DNA from 4 places in the Rhizobium rosettiformans genome. Region 2 is predicted to be linked to each of the others. Evidence: predicted binding sites of a transcription regulator. Region 2 holds the regulator's gene; each other region holds the start of a gene.
What was found. The regulator LexA, encoded in region 2, represses DNA repair genes until DNA is damaged. The targets are predictions, from matches to a motif close to TGTTCNNNNTGTGTTCNG.

Region 1 (3,911 bases), 410 kb from region 2:
TTATCAACGATCTGCCAGACGAAGGAGCCCTCGCCATCCCACTGGACGGCAAGCGGATTGACCGCTGCATATTGATCGCCGGGGAAGCGCATAACGACGTTGAACGACATGCCGGCACGCAATACGTCGTCCGGATTGTCGATTTTCGCGCGGATGCGGATGGTCCGGCTGGCCTGATCGACGCGGCTGTCCACCGCCTCGACGCTCCCCTGAAACACCTGCCCCGGACGGGAAACGGACCGGGCTTCCACGGGCATGCCGGGCGTTACGGCAGCGGCAAAACGCTCGGGCGCCCAGAAATCGACCAGAAGCTGGCTGCGGTTGTCGAGCGATACGATGGGGGTCGAATTGGTGACATTGTCGCCGACGCTCACGCCGACGATCCCGATGATACCGTCAATGGGCGCGATGATGTCGCGGCGTTTCAGATTGAGCTCGGCGGTCGTCAATTGCAGTTGCGCCTGCTCCTCCGCAATCTGCGCGTCGAGGACGTCGAGACGGGAGAAGCTCTGGAGATTGCGGTATGACTCGGCTTTCTCTTTCGCACTGCGAAGCGCAACGGCAGCCTGATCGCGCAGGATGACCTGCTCCTCGCGATCGAGCCGGGCGATAACGTCGCCTTTGCTGACCTTCTGGCCGGAGGACACGAGGATCTCGTCGAGCATGCCCGACGTCTGAGGCATGACGGTGACGGCCTCAACAGCCTCACCGTCGCCGATGGCGCTCAGCCGGTCATTGACAACACCGATCGCGACGGCCTGGGTTGCCACAAGAATGGCCTGGTTGCCGCCGCCGCGCCGATTGCCCTGCCCCTGGCCCTGGGCTCCACCTTGGCCCCCTGACTGGACCCGCTGACCGCCCTGCCCCTCGGCTTCCGGGGTCGCGGCGATCACGCCTACGACAGACTGGGGCACGCCCATGGAGACGAGCGCCTGGCCGGCACCGGGCGAAAAATAGACCCACGAACAGAGGCCGATGAACAAGAGGGCAATACTGATGGCGAGTTGCTTCCAAAGCGGCATGCAAGGCTCCGAAATGTCGAACTGGATGATGTCGGTTAAGTATCGGGCGCAAACCCTCGGTGGCAATGCCAGAACGTCAAGCTTACTGATTTGTAATCTCGCGTCTTTTCACGCCGCCGTGATCCCGCACCTACTGCATGCCGGTCAAAGCTGTCCTTCGGATAGCCTAACATATCCGGCGGCCGAAGCCTCCCGAATTCCGTGCGCAACAAGGCGGTAGGAATAAAACCAGAACGCCGTCACTGGCCTTTCCGACCCGAATCACTACATTGAGCCGCATGAGTAACGGTTTCGACGACATTCCCTTCTTCGACGAAGAACCCGCACCGCGCAAGCCTGCCGCGTCCCCCGCACCCGCTGCTGGCACTCCTGCAGCCGGTGGCCTTGGCATTGCGGCCCGCGCCATGGCAGCCCGCGACCAGGCGAGAGCGCCCGATTATCTCTCCGGCCTCAACCCGGAACAGCGCGAAGCGGTCGAAACCGTCGATGGGCCGGTACTGGTGCTCGCAGGCGCCGGCACCGGCAAGACACGCGTCCTCACCACCCGCATTGCCCATATCCTGGCAACCGGGAAAGCCTTTCCAAGCCAGATCCTGGCGGTGACCTTCACCAACAAGGCTGCCCGCGAGATGAAGGAGCGCATCGGCCATCTCGTTGGTGGCGCCGTCGAAGGCATGCCCTGGCTCGGCACATTCCACTCGATAGGCGTCAAGCTGCTTCGTCGCCATGCCGAACTGGTTGACCTACGCTCCGACTTCACCATCCTGGACACCGATGATGTCGTGCGTCTGATCAAGCAGATCATCCAAGCCGAAGGCCTCGATGACAAACGCTGGCCGGCCAAGCAATTCGCCCAGATGATCGACGGCTGGAAGAACAAGGGGCTGGACCCCGCCCAGATCCCCGAAGGGGATGCCCGCGCCTTCGCCAACGGCAAGGGTCGTGAACTCTACATCGCCTACCAGAACCGCCTGAAGACGCTGAACGCCTGCGATTTCGGCGACTTGCTCCTGCATCCGATCCGGATGTTCAAAGCGAACCCGGACGTGCTGAAGGAATATCATCAGCGCTTCAAATACGTGCTGGTCGACGAATATCAGGACACCAACACCGCCCAATACATGTGGCTGAGGCTGCTGGCCCAGCGGCCGCCGGGCGTGCCGCAAAATGTCTGCTGCGTCGGCGACGACGACCAGTCGATCTATGGCTGGCGCGGCGCGGAGGTGGACAACATCCTGCGCTTCGAGAAGGATTTCCCCGGCGCCAAGGTCATCAAGCTCGAGCGCAATTACCGTTCGACCGAACATATCCTGGGTGCTGCCGGATTTCTGATCGCGCATAATGAGGGCCGCCTCGGCAAGACCCTATTCACCGATCGCGTTGATCCGAATGACGACAAAGTCGTTGTCCATGCCGCCTGGGATTCGGAAGAGGAAGCTCGCGCTGTCGGTGAGGAGATCGAGCAGCTCCAGCGCAATCAGCACCCGCTGAACAACATGGCGATCCTCGTCCGCGCCTCCTTCCAGATGCGCGAATTCGAAGACCGCTTTGTAACGCTCGGCCTGAATTACCGAGTCATCGGCGGCCCGCGCTTCTACGAGCGCCTCGAGATCCGTGATGCCATGGCCTATTTCCGGATGGTCTGCCAGCCGGCCGACGACCTCGCCTTCGAGCGCATCGTCAATACGCCTAAGCGCGGCCTCGGCGACACGACGATCCGCAATCTGCACGACTATGCACGCGCCCGCGACATCCCGATGCTGGCGGCAGCGGCCGACATCATTGAGACCGACGAGCTGAAGCCTAAGGCCCGCAAGGCGCTCTTCGACGTCGTCACGGATTTTCGCCGCTGGCAGTCGCTGCTCGAAACCACGCCGCATACCGAACTCGCCGAACAGATTCTCGACGAGAGCGGCTATACGGCCATGTGGCAGAACGACAAGTCGGCAGAAGCGCCGGGCCGCCTGGAAAACCTGAAGGAACTCATCCGCTCGATGGAGGCCTTCGAGAGCCTACGCGGCTTTCTCGAACACGTGTCCCTGGTCATGGATGCCGAGACCAACGAAAACCTTGATGCCGTCTCGATCATGACGCTGCATTCCGCCAAGGGCCTCGAATTCGAGACCGTCTTCCTGCCCGGCTGGGAAGAAGGTCTGTTTCCCCACCAGCGCGCGCTGGACGAAGGCGGCCGCTCGGGTCTCGAAGAAGAGCGCCGCCTCGCCTATGTCGGCATCACCCGCGCCAAGCGTCGCTGTCACATCTGGTTCGTCTCTAACCGCCGCATTCATGGCCTTTGGCAATCCACCCTGCCGTCGCGCTTCCTCGAAGAGCTACCGCCCGCCCATGTCGAAGTCGCGGAAGCCGAGACCTCCTATGGCGGCTACGGTCGCAACCCCTACGGCCAGTCACGCTTCGACAAGCAGGAGCCCTTCCAGAACAGCTATTCGACACCCGGCTGGAAACGCGCCCAGGCCAACAAGACCGACGCCACCCGCGACAACTGGGGCAACCGCTCAGGTCATGCTGTGGAGCGGATCGGTTATGGCGAAAGCGGCCCGAGGGCGAAGACGATCGACGGCGAACTTGTCGCCAAGTCGACGACATCGGAACCGTCACGCTTTTCCGTCGGCGACCGCGTCTTCCACATGAAGTTCGGCAATGGAAATGTCTCGGCGATCGAGGGCAACAAGCTGACGATCGACTTCGACCGGGCGGGCCAGAAACGCGTGCTTGACGGGTTCGTTGAGAAAGCCTGAACCACCCGGCACTATTGACGGTTTCGTGAAGATTGCGCAGAAGGCTGGGCGCCCGCACGTGTCGATGGAGACCGCCTTGCAAGTCCTGCCGGAAAGCCGCCTCAACCTCGCCGTCTACCTGATCAACATGGAT
Region 2 (3,911 bases):
CGGAAAGCCCCCTCCGCGGTTTGGCCATCCGGAAAACGAAACTGGCGCGCGAAATCGAGCACAGAGCCAGCGCTCATCCCGTCCTCGCGGTAGGCCGCATCGTCCGCCAATGCATCTTCCGTCTTCACGACGATGGCGGAGAGCCCCTCGACGCGCCGAAAGCGGAAGGCCTGATCGCGAGCGACAAAGACATTGCCCGTGCGCGCAGCCTCCAGACAGTCTTCCCGACTACCGACGGCCAGCGGCTCCAAATAGGTGTCATCGGCGAAGAAAACGCAGGCATTCTCGGTGCCGAAAGGGTGGCGGGCATCCGCCGCGACGGTGAATCCGAGGTGAGTGAGCCGCTCGCGGGCGGTTTCGAGATCGGTGATCGGCAATACGAGATGATCGATAGCGCGGGGTGAGGAAATGGAATTGGACATGTTTGCTCTCGGTTTCTGCATCAATTCTGAGAATTGGACGCCTGAATGGAAAGGCCTTCGACCGCCTGCCGCAAGGCATCGATCTGCTCGCGGGTTTCGCGCAGTTCCTTTAACACCTGCTCGTCGATCTTGTGATGCAGGGCCAAGACTTCGATCTCCGCCTTGAGATTGATCTCGTAGTCCTTCGCCGCCATGAAGCGATCGCGCTCCGCCTGCCGGTTCTGGCTCATCATGATGATCGGCGCCTGGACGGCGGCAAGCATCGACAGGATCAAGTTCAGGAAGATGAACGGATAGGGATCGAGCGCACCTGTTGCAAGAATCACCGTGTTGAGGATGACCCAGGCGACCAAAAACAGCATGAAGCCGATGATGAATCCCCAGGAGCCGCCGACCCGTGCAATGCCGTCTGCGAGCCGCTGACCGAAGGTCGCATGGGCCAAAAAGTCCTCGCCGGCATTGGTCGACACCGTGCGGCGCTCCCGCGCCCGCTTCAGCACCTTTTGCTCTGCTGACGAAAGATCAGATGACAACTTCCCCAGAACGAGTTTCTCAATATCCTTCAACATATACAGCACCCTCGAAGGCGGTTTTGCCCGATCCCGGACCAGATCTGCACTCAGCACTGCAGCACGTCAAAATCGGACGGTTTCAATACCCTTGCAGGCGGCTATCGCATTTTCTCACCGGCTCTTCACGAAAATTTATACCCTTGCGGAACACAACTGGAACATATAGTGTCTGTTCTGTATTTGTTTCACTCCGAGGGCACCGCATATGCTGACGCGCAAGCAACAGGAACTGCTTCTCTTCATCCATGAACGGATGAAGGAATCGGGTGTCCCGCCGTCCTTCGACGAGATGAAGGATGCGCTGGACCTCGCATCGAAATCCGGGATCCACCGCCTGATCACTGCGCTCGAGGAGCGCGGCTTCATCCGACGCTTGCCGAACCGGGCGCGTGCCTTGGAGGTCATCAAGCTTCCGGAAGCCTATTCGCCGAGCATCCAGCCGCGCCGCGGCTTTGCACCGAGCGTGATCGAGGGCAGTCTCGGCAAGACGCCACCGGCGCCAGCGCTGACCAAGCCGCCGGTCGAGGACAACGGTTCGTCTGTCTCCGTGCCGGTCATGGGCCGGATTGCAGCCGGTGTGCCGATTTCAGCGATTCAGAACAACACTCATGACATCACGGTACCGGCTGAGATGATCGGCGCGGGCGATCACTATGCACTTGAGGTCAAGGGCGATTCGATGATCGAGGCCGGTATTCTTGACGGCGATACGGTCATCATCCGCAATGCCTCTAACGCCAATCCCGGTGACATCATCGTGGCGCTCGTCGACGACGAGGAGGCGACACTCAAACGCTTCCGCCGCCGCGGTGCATCGATTGCACTGGAAGCCGCCAATCCGGCATACGAAACCCGCATCTTCCCTCCGGATCGCGTGAAGATCCAGGGCAAGCTGGTGGGCCTCATTCGCCGCTATCACTGATCAGCATCGGTCTCCAGCTTTGGTCGGACAGTGCCAGTTGGACCCGCAAATTCATGCGTGCTTTCGGAAGAGGCTGTTCGCCAGTCGTAGAGACGGTGCGCCGTCCATGGCCTGGAGGGTCCGTCGAGCGCGGACCTGACCGTCATGGCTTGCGAGGTGGCGGCTAGGCCCGCGATCTCGAGGGAGCCGGTTGCGCGCTGGCTCGCCTCCGAAATCAGGAGCGCGCCAGAGCGGCAGGCTTTGACGCGTGTGCGCGCCGACAGAACGACGATATCAGCGCGGTCGCAGGCTGTTCCGATGAGATCCGGGCGTTCCAGCGTCAGCAGCGTGTTGCCGTTCTCCAGTCTGATGGCACAGGCCTGCTTGACACAGGTGAACTGTTCTCTGCCGGCGGCCTTGAGTAGGCTGTCAAATACAGCCTCTGCCAGTTTGCTCTGCTCCTCCGACAGGGTTTGCCCAGTACGCCGGTCTGGCGCCGGTGGCAGGGGTACCGTGTCGAGCATGACCGGATGCCTTGGCTCATCGATACCGAGCACCGGCCGCCATTGATCGAAGATGAAGGCTGCCGGGCGGGCTCGGTTGATGGCAATGATGGACGTGTCGCCACTTGCCACCCGAATCGCGACCAACCGTGCGTCCTCGCTGACCATCAGTTCGCCACCCGGGGAACGTGGAGCAAGGAAGGCAGCAGCGAGCGTTGCGACGATGAGAGCCGTGCCGACATGCCTGATCGGGGTTCTGAGGAGCATCAGCAAGAGCATGCCGGCGATTGCGCCGGGCATGAACCATGATGGCAGACGCGGGAAGACGTAGCCGCCGCCCCAGCCGGAGACGGTGTGAGCGACAATGAGCACCATTTCCAGGCCCTTACCCATGATCCAGAAGAATGGGCCGTCGAGGCCAAATGGCATGAGCAGCATGGCAATGAAGCCGGACGGCATCACGACCAGCGAGATCAGCGGCATGGCGGCGAGGTTTGCCTCGAGTCCATGGGTCGACAGCCGGTGAAAATGGCTGATGGCAAAGACGGCGGTCGAGACCCCGCCGATGAACGATGTCGCCAGGGTGCCGCCGACGAACTTGGCAAACCCGGCAGCAATCCGCATGGCAAGCGAGCGGGCACGAGGCAGGATCGCGCGCGGTCGCGCCCGCCACCCCGCGTAACCGGCAATCAGGGCTGCAGTCGCCGCGAAAGACATCTGGAAACTAGGCCCCATCACCGTCGAGGGCTGGACCGCGAGGATCGCGGTTGCCGCAAGTGCCAGATTGTGGAGGCTGACAGCCGGGCGGTCGAAGAGGACGGCTCCGAGCATGACCGCCGTCATCAGATAGGCCCGCAACGCGGTGACTTGGTAGCCGGATATAAGCACATAGCCGGTCGTCGCCAGAAGCGCGCCGGCGGCTGCGATCTTCTTCACCGGATAACGGTGGGCAAAAGTCGGCATGAGGCTCAGAAGCCCTCGCAATCCGACGAAGAAAATGCCGGCGGCAAGCGCCATGTTGAGGCCCGAGATCGCGGTGATATGGGCGAGGCCCGAGACGCGCAGCGCCTCCGTCGCCTCTTCCGACATCGATCTGCGTTCGCCGGTAATGATCGCAGCAGCGAAGGCGCCGGGATCTCCGGGCAGTATGCTGCGAATGCGGCTTGAAATGCGATCCCGGAGCGAGAACAGGGACGCGTCGAAGCGATCCCACAGACCTTTCTCCGCCAATGAAGCGGAGGTTTTGGCCTGGGGCGGACCGAGGAAGAAGCCGACAGCGCCGATGCCGGCGAAGTAGCTTTGGAAGCTAAAGTCGTTCAATCCCGGCAAAGCCGGACCTGAAGGTGGTGAGAGACGGGCGCGACCGCTCAATTGCTCGCCGATGGCAGCTGGCACATGCTTGCTTCGGGCCAGAAGGGACACGCGTGCCGGCGACCGTCGGATGCTCGGCTCTGCGGTCTGGATCACGCGCAACACGTAACGCCATTCACCGCCCGCCCCCTCCTCCCGTCGC
Region 3 (3,911 bases), 900 kb from region 2:
ATGGCAGCATCTGGTCAACGAAGGCGCTTTCCGAGAACTATCCCCCTGCCGAAGCCTACTTCGAAGCCGTCTCCGGCGTCATGGCCGTTCCCCTCTCGCATTTGCCACGCGACTACATCTTCTTCTTCCGCAGGGAACGCCTGCAGACACTAAACTGGGCGGGCAATCCGGAAAAGACCTATGAGACAGGTCCCCTCGGCGATCGCCTGACCCCGCGCAAGAGCTTTGCCCTGTGGAAGGAAACGGTTCAGCGCCAAGCGACGCCGTGGCGCGACAGCGATTTCGAGATTGCCGAAGCGATCCGTTCGGCGACCGTCGAGATCGTCCTGCGCCACAACGAGCTGATGGAAGAGGAACGCAGCAAGTCCGACGTGCGCCAGCGCATGCTGAACGAGGAGCTGAACCACCGGGTGAAGAACATCCTGGCCGTGATCAAGTCGCTGGTGGCGGCGCCTTCGCAGGATGAAGTTCCGATCCAGGACTATATTGGCTCGCTGCGCGGCCGCATCCACGCCCTCTCCCATGCCCATGACCAGCTGACGCGCGGTGGCGGTGGCGGCACACTCAACGACCTCCTGCAGGCAGAGCTCCTGCCCTACCGCGCCGGTCGCAGCGTGATCGAGATCAAGGGCCCCTCCGTCACACTCGACGCCCGGGCCCATGCCGTCGCAGCCCTTGTGATCCATGAGATGTGCACAAATGCTGCGAAATACGGCGCGCTGTCGCGCGACGGCGGGTCGCTCGCCATTTCCTGGGAGAAAACCAGCGATGGCGATTGCCGTCTCCATTGGCGCGAAAGTGGCGGACCGACCGTCGGCCCCATCGGCCGGAAGGGCTTCGGTTCGGCCCTCATCGAGCGGAGCATCCCCTATGACCTCGGCGGTACGAGCCGCGTCGATTATCATCCCGCGGGGCTGGATGCCGAGTTCCGGCTGCCGGGGCGCTTTCTGAACTGGGAAGCTGAAACCGTGAGCGAAGAACCCAATCCGCATGCCGAAGCCGAAGTGGCTGATCATCCGACGAGCATCGCTGGAATACCGGTCCTCTTGGTTGAGGACCAGGTGCTGATCGCCATGGACGCGGAAATGATGCTCGCCGACGCCGGCATCGACAATGTCGTGACCGCGAGCTCAAGCAGCGACGCGCTGAACCGCCTGAGGAGTTTCGCACCGGCGATCGCGATCCTCGACATCAATCTCGGCAGTGACACCTCGGTGCCCGTTGCTCAGGAGCTCATGCGTCGCGGCATCCCCTTCGTCTTCGCCACCGGTTACGATGATCGCTCCTCGGTTCCAGAGGAATTGCTGTCCGTACCAGTCGTGCGTAAGCCCTATGATGCCAACGCCCTCGTGAAAGCACTTTCCGATCGGCTCGCCGCCGAGGTTCCGGCAGAATGATAACTGAAACTGCCCCGCAACCCCTGCGTTACTAGGGTTGCCCGGCCGACCCCAAGCCAATACGTTCTCATTATGTTCCGACATAAGGGAGGCGACCGTGGAGGCTCTGGAAAGTTTCATCATTGAAGCCAAGGGCGTGACCTATGTCAGCGGCAAGGTCCCTCCCCCCTCAGCAAGCCGCACTGGCGCCAAGGATATTTCCTATGAGCGCGGACGCTTTCGTTATCTCGACAGCCATTTTGGCGGAACGGACTTTCTCGGCCAGGAGGTGGTCTGGCAGGACGAGATTCCGGTCTGGGCGATGAACTATTACGGTCGCATCCTCGATGCCGAGCGTTTCGACGGTGGGCGGGCGGGCACCGTCATCAAACAGGCTCTGACGGCGCTTTACCAGGAGAAGCGCTTTCTCGGCGGATTTACCTATCTGCATCCGCTGGGAGAATATGTCGACCAGTCGGTCGGAGACTACCGCTCCTTCCTCGGTATCGAACGCATCCGGATGGGCGAGCGCGTGGTCTATCAGCTCGACTATCAGGGCGGCCTGATCAAGCCCTGACGGGCCTTGCTATTCTGGACAATCGCGTGAAAATGCCTAAAGGAAAGCCACCCACAACAAGGCGCTAGAATTTAGGCATGGCCGCACGCCAACGCATCATCCCCGTTCGCCGCGAATACAATCGCTGGGTTGCGAACCAGACGCTGGAGGACTATGCGCTGCGCTTTACGGCGAAGAGCGCTCGCAAATTCTCCTCCAGTCGCATCTCGCAAACAGCAATCGGCGCGATCAGCTTTCTCGCATTGGAGGCGATCGGCGGCACGATCACCATCGCTTACGGCACGACCAATGCCTTCTTCGCCATCATTGTCGCCGCGATCCTGATGCTGCTCGTCGGCATACCGATCAGCCGCTACGCAATTCGCCACGGGGTCGACATCGATCTTCTGACCCGCGGTGCCGGCTTCGGCTATATCGGATCAACGATCACCTCGCTGATCTATGCAGCCTTCACCTTCATGCTCTTTGCCATCGAGGCCTCGATCATGACAAAGGCGCTGGAACTCGCCTTCGGCATTCCGCTCTGGCTCGGCTACATCATCTCCGCTGTAGCCGTGCTGCCGCTGGTGACCTACGGCATCCGGATGATCTCGAAATTCCAGCTGATCACCCAGCCCTTCTGGATTGTGCTGAACATTCTGCCCTTCGTCTTCATCGCCTTTCTCGACTGGGAAAAGATCGACCTCTGGCTGGCTTTCGCCGGTGTCGGCCATTCCAACGCCCATCTGGGCGAGACCGCCCCCTTCAATCTCCTGGAATTCGGCGCCGCTTCAGCCGTCATTCTGGCGCTGATGCCGCAGATCGGCGAACAGGTCGACTTCCTGCGCTTCCTCCCTCCGGAGGGTGCTCGCAAGCTGCACCATCGCGTCGCGATCTTTCTTGCCGGCTCCGGCTGGGTCGTGCTCGGCGTTCCGAAACTGCTCGCCGGTTCCTTCCTCGCGGTGTTGACGCTCTCCACCGGCGTGCCGATCAGCGAGGCTGCCGACCCCGCCCACATGTATGTCGCAGCCTTCGGCTACATGATCCCCAACGAGACGGCCGCCATGCTGCTGATGGCCGGCTTCGTGGTGATCTCCCAGCTCAAGATCAACGTGATGAACGCCTATGCAGGCTCGCTCGCCTGGTCGAACTTCTTCTCGCGCCTGACCCACAGCCATCCGGGCCGCGTCGTCTGGCTGGTCTTCAACGTCGCGATCGCGCTTCTGTTGATGGAACTCGGCATCTATGGCCTGCTCGAAGAGACGCTCGGCATATTCTCGATCATCGCGATGAGCTGGCTCTGCGCCATCTCAGCCGATCTCTTCGTCAACAAGAAGCTCGGCCTCTCGCCGCCCGGCATCGAGTTCAAGCGTGCCCACCTCTACGACATCAATCCCGTCGGCTGCGGTACCATGGCGCTCTCTGCCGGATTGGCGCTCGCCGCCCATTTCGGCGCCTTCGGCTCCACCATGGCATCGCTGTCGACCTATGTGACCTTGGTGGCCTTTGTGATCTCGCCGCTGATCGCCTGGGCAACCGACGGCAAGTTCTACCTGGCGCGCAAGCCGCGCTACAGCTGGAAGAACAAGACCGGCATCACCTGTTCGATCTGCGAACATCCGTTCGAGCCGGAAGACATGGCCTGGTGCCCCGCCTATGCAGCCCCAATCTGCTCGCTCTGCTGCACGCTCGATAGCCGCTGTCACGACATGTGCAAGCCGCATGCGAAGATCAACGCCCAGGCCGCGACGGTTGCCCGCGCCCTGCTCCCAGACGCGGTCATCGAGACCTTCTCGACCCGTCTCGGCCGCTACGCGCTGACCGCCATGATCTCGATCTCCGTCATCGGCATCATCCTTGCGGTCATCGCCCATCAGGTGAATGCCGCGACCCCTGCGATGACCGACGTGGTCAACCGCACTGTTACCGTCGTCTTCTTTATCTTCGCCATCATCGCCGGCATCGTCTCCTGGTTCTAT
Region 4 (3,911 bases), 610 kb from region 2:
GGTCGGCGACATCGGGATCCGATCGCACCTGCAGCAGCGCCCTTTCCGCCTGCAGCCGCCAAAGGATGCGATAGAGAAGTGGAAATCGATCCGGATCCGAATGGCAGATCGCCGCCTCCGCCGCCTCGATGAAGCCCTTCGGCACGACGGTCCCGGAGGGTGCCTCGACAGGAGTTTTCTCTGGAAGCAACGCGCCGAACAGATCGCCCCCCTCGCCCGAAAGCTGCCAGCGAACCTGATCGGGTGTCACCCGACCAGCCAGGAGCGAACGTGCAGCATCGCGCCACTCGTCGAACGCTCCTCGCCCTTCGAGCGTCACGGTTCGCATCAGAAGAGCGACAGCTGCTCGGCCGGCGGCGCAAACACCGCCCGCAGATCGGTCCGATCAAGGCTGCGATTGGGCGACCATCCCTCGGCGACGATGAAGGACCGTACCTTCTTCAGCGACACACCGAGACGCGTCAGGTCCTCAAGCCGCACGCGCCGGTGACGGCGGGCCGAGAGCAAGCCGTTCACAGTCTTCGTCCCGAAGCCCGGTACGCGCAGCAGCGTCTCCCGATCCGCCTTGTTGACATCAACCGGAAACCGATCGCGGTTCGCCAGCGCCCAGGCAAGCTTCGGATCCAGCTCCAGATCAAGCATGCCGCCCTGCCCGATCGACGAAATCTCCTCGACCGAGAAACCATAGAAGCGGTAAAGCCAGTCCGCCTGATAGAGTCGATGCTCGCGCATCAGGGGCGGCTTGATCAGCGGCAGGTTTTTCGAGCTGTCGGGGATCGGACTGAAGGCGGAATAGTAGACACGCTTCAACCCATAACTGCTGTAAAGCCGTGCGCTCGAGCCGAGGATCGTCGCGTCATTGGCGCCGTCGGCACCGACGATCATCTGGGTGCTTTGCCCGCCGGGCACGAACCTCTTGCGCCGTCCGGTGTGCGTCGGTTCGCGCGCCTCGTCGATCTTCAGCCTCAGATCCGCCATCGAGCGGCGGATGTTGACCGGACGCTTTTCGGGCGCATAGCGCTCCAGCCCGTGATCGGTCGGCAGCTCGATATTGATCGACAGGCGATCGGCATAAAGCCCCGCCTCCTCGACCAGATGCGCGGATGCCTCAGGGATGGTCTTCAGATGGATGTAGCCGCGAAAATCGTGCTTGGTGCGCAGGTCCCTGGCGATCTTCACCATCTCGGCCATGGTATCATCCGAGGATTTGATGATCCCGGAGGAGAGAAACAGCCCCTCGATGTAATTGCGACGGTAGAATTCGATCGTCAGCCAGACGACCTCGTCCGGCGTGAACCGCGCCCGCTCGACATTGCTCGAGGAACGATTGATGCAATAGGCACAGTCGTAGATGCAGAAATTGGTGAGCAGGATCTTCAGGAGCGAGATACAGCGTCCATCCGGCGCATAGGCATGGCAGATGCCCGAGCCCTCCGTGGAGCCGAGCCCGCCCGATGCCGACGAGTCGCGCTTCGTCGTCCCGCTCGATGCGCAGGAGGCATCATATTTGGCAGCGTCGGACAGGATGGCGAGACGTTCTTTGAGCGACTTCTTCATAAGAATGTTCTCTATATGTTCTCATGACAATGGTCAAGAATACCACCTGCGACATTGCGTCCGCCTATCGTTCTTCACTCTGATTTTACTACGCTTTTTCAGTCTCGGACAGGCTTTCGGAGCCGCTCGACGAAAACTCTGGAAATTGCGCGAAGCATTCTGCTATAGTCCCTATCAATGTGATTTGTGACTGGTTCCGCAGCTTTGCTTCGGAACCTGTTTTCTTTTGTGCCCGCGCTCGCGGCCATGAAGACGAAGGAAGAGGAAATGGTAGACAAGGTACCGATGACGCAGAACGGTTTCGAGAAGCTCAGCGAAGAGCTGCGCTGGCGTCAGCAGGAAGAGCGTCCGCGCATCATCGAGGCAATTGCCGAGGCGCGCGCTCATGGCGACCTTTCCGAAAATGCGGAATATCACGCAGCCAAGGAAGCGCAGAGCCACAACGAGGGTCGTGTTGGCGAACTCGAGGATCTGATCGCGCGCGCCGAGGTCATCGATCTCTCGAAAATGTCCGGTTCGAAGATCAAGTTCGGCGCCACCGTCAAGCTGGTCGATGAAGACACCGAGGAAGAGAAGACCTACCAGATCGTCGGCGACCAGGAAGCCGACGTGAAAGCCGGACGTATCTCGATCTCCTCGCCGATCGCACGCGCTCTGATCGGCAAGGAAGTCGGCGACAACATCGAAGTTGTCGCCCCAGGCGGCTCGAAGGCCTACGAGATCCTCGCGGTCAAGTGGGGCTGATCCAGTCCGGAAGGGCCCCTCTGTGGCGCATTCTCTCGACGACATCACGGTGATTGCGCCGCATTTCAAGCGGCGCCTCTCCGGTGTGACCTCGACCGTCATCCAGCTCGTGCCGGAACAGAAGCGCCAGGGTCTCGGCATCCTGACGCTCGGCCCAGGCCTTCCCGGTCATCTGCCCAGCATGCGCTGGGCCGAGCTGCCCGGCCTCTGGAAGAGGCCGAAAGCCGCCCCTGCACGCGTCTGGCATGCCCGCCGCAACAACGAAATGCTGGCGGGCCTGATCCTGCGCGATCTCTTCCGCATGCCGCTGAAACTGCTTTTCACGTCTGCGGCCCAAAGACATCACAGCCGCTACACCCGCTGGCTCATCTCGAAGATGGACGGCGTGGTAGCGACGAATGGGAAGTCCGGCTCCTTTCTCAAGGTCCCGCATCGTGTCATCCGCCACGGCGTGGACTTGCAGCTTTTTCATCCCTCCGACGAGATCGACACGAGCCTCCCGGAAGATTTGAAGGGTCGGCATTTCGTCGGCTGCTTCGGCCGGGTCCGCCATCAAAAGGGCACGGATCTCTTCGTCCGGGCGATGATCGAACTCCTCCCGGATAATCCCGAATGGACAGCTGTGATCTCCGGCCGGGTCACCGCCGAGCATACGGCCTTTGCAGACAAGCTGAAGGCCGACATCGCCGCCGCCGGGCTCACCGATCGCATCCGCTTCCTTGGCGAAGTCGATGACATCAAGCCCTGGTATCGCCGCCTGACGCTTTATGTCGCCCCCTCGCGCAATGAGGGCTTCGGCCTCACGCCGCTCGAGGCCATGGCCTCCGGCACCGCCGTGGTCGCAAGCGACGCCGGCGCCTATGCAGAGATGATCGTCGAGGGCGAAACGGGTTCGGTCGTGCCGGCCGACGACTATGAACGCCTGCGCGACGCGATCTCGACCTTTCTCGAGCCGCAAAAGGCCATGCAGGCCGGTCGGCGCGGACGCGCGCATGTCGAGGCGGCGTTCGGACTGGAACGGGAAGCGGACCAGTTGGCCGAAGTCTATGCGGGTCTGCTCGGCACTGCCCTGCCCAATGCGAGCGCAAGCTCCAAGCCTGCAACGTCCGGAACCGTTTGACCGATGGCCGACCGCGATCTCCTCGACATCCTCATCGTCAACAAGGACAACAGCTTCGGGCTGACGCGCGACACGTCTTTGCTGATCGAAGCGCTGGCCTCCGTCGGCCGCTCCGAGGATGTGGCGACCAAGGGTATTCGAGCACGAAACATCGTCGACCGGCTGCTTCGCCGCAAACAGGCAAAGACCATCATCCACGTCGAACGCGCCTTTCCCCGCTGGTACAGCGCCGCCCGACACAATCTGCTTTGTCCCAACCAGGAACGCTTCCCGCGGCGGCACATTGGCCGGCTGAAGGGTATCGACCTCGTTCTGGCCAAGAGCCGCCATGCCGAAGAGATCTTCCGTGATCTGGGCGTAACCACTGTTTATGTCGGCTTCACGTCCGAAGACCGGCTCGACGACAGCGTCGCGAAGAACTGGAACAGCTTCTTTCATCTGGCCGGCGGCAGCACGCTGAAAGGCACGGAAGACGTCATCGAATTATGGT

Region 1: the regulator LexA is predicted to act here: its motif matches at 1,241-1,258, upstream of D4A92_RS19100 (ATP-dependent helicase).
Region 3: the regulator LexA is predicted to act here: its motif matches at 1,460-1,477, upstream of D4A92_RS21550 (DUF5680 domain-containing protein).
Region 4: the regulator LexA is predicted to act here: its motif matches at 1,563-1,580, upstream of D4A92_RS20125 (putative DNA modification/repair radical SAM protein).

Annotation. Positions count from the first base shown of each region.
Region 1 covers NZ_CP032405.1:3,891,786-3,895,696, forward strand. The annotation lists gene D4A92_RS19095 (efflux RND transporter periplasmic adaptor subunit) at 1-1,022, opposite strand, end outside; gene D4A92_RS19100 (ATP-dependent helicase) at 1,301-3,778, shown strand; gene D4A92_RS19105 (glycosyltransferase family 25 protein) at 3,855-3,911, shown strand, end outside.
Region 2 covers NZ_CP032405.1:3,479,522-3,483,432, reverse strand. The annotation lists gene D4A92_RS17145 (VOC family protein) at 1-422, opposite strand, end outside; gene D4A92_RS17140 (DUF1003 domain-containing protein) at 443-991, opposite strand; gene lexA (transcriptional repressor LexA) at 1,200-1,916, shown strand; gene D4A92_RS17130 (ComEC/Rec2 family competence protein) at 1,910-3,911, opposite strand, start outside.
Region 3 covers NZ_CP032405.1:4,376,156-4,380,066, forward strand. The annotation lists gene D4A92_RS21545 (HWE histidine kinase domain-containing protein) at 1-1,397, shown strand, start outside; gene D4A92_RS21550 (DUF5680 domain-containing protein) at 1,504-1,953, shown strand; gene D4A92_RS21555 (hybrid sensor histidine kinase/response regulator) at 2,031-3,911, shown strand, end outside.
Region 4 covers NZ_CP032405.1:4,093,265-4,097,175, forward strand. The annotation lists gene D4A92_RS20120 (UdgX family uracil-DNA binding protein) at 1-328, opposite strand, end outside; gene D4A92_RS20125 (putative DNA modification/repair radical SAM protein) at 328-1,557, opposite strand; gene greA (transcription elongation factor GreA) at 1,825-2,301, shown strand; gene D4A92_RS20135 (glycosyltransferase family 4 protein) at 2,324-3,421, shown strand; gene D4A92_RS20140 (glycosyltransferase) at 3,425-3,911, shown strand, end outside.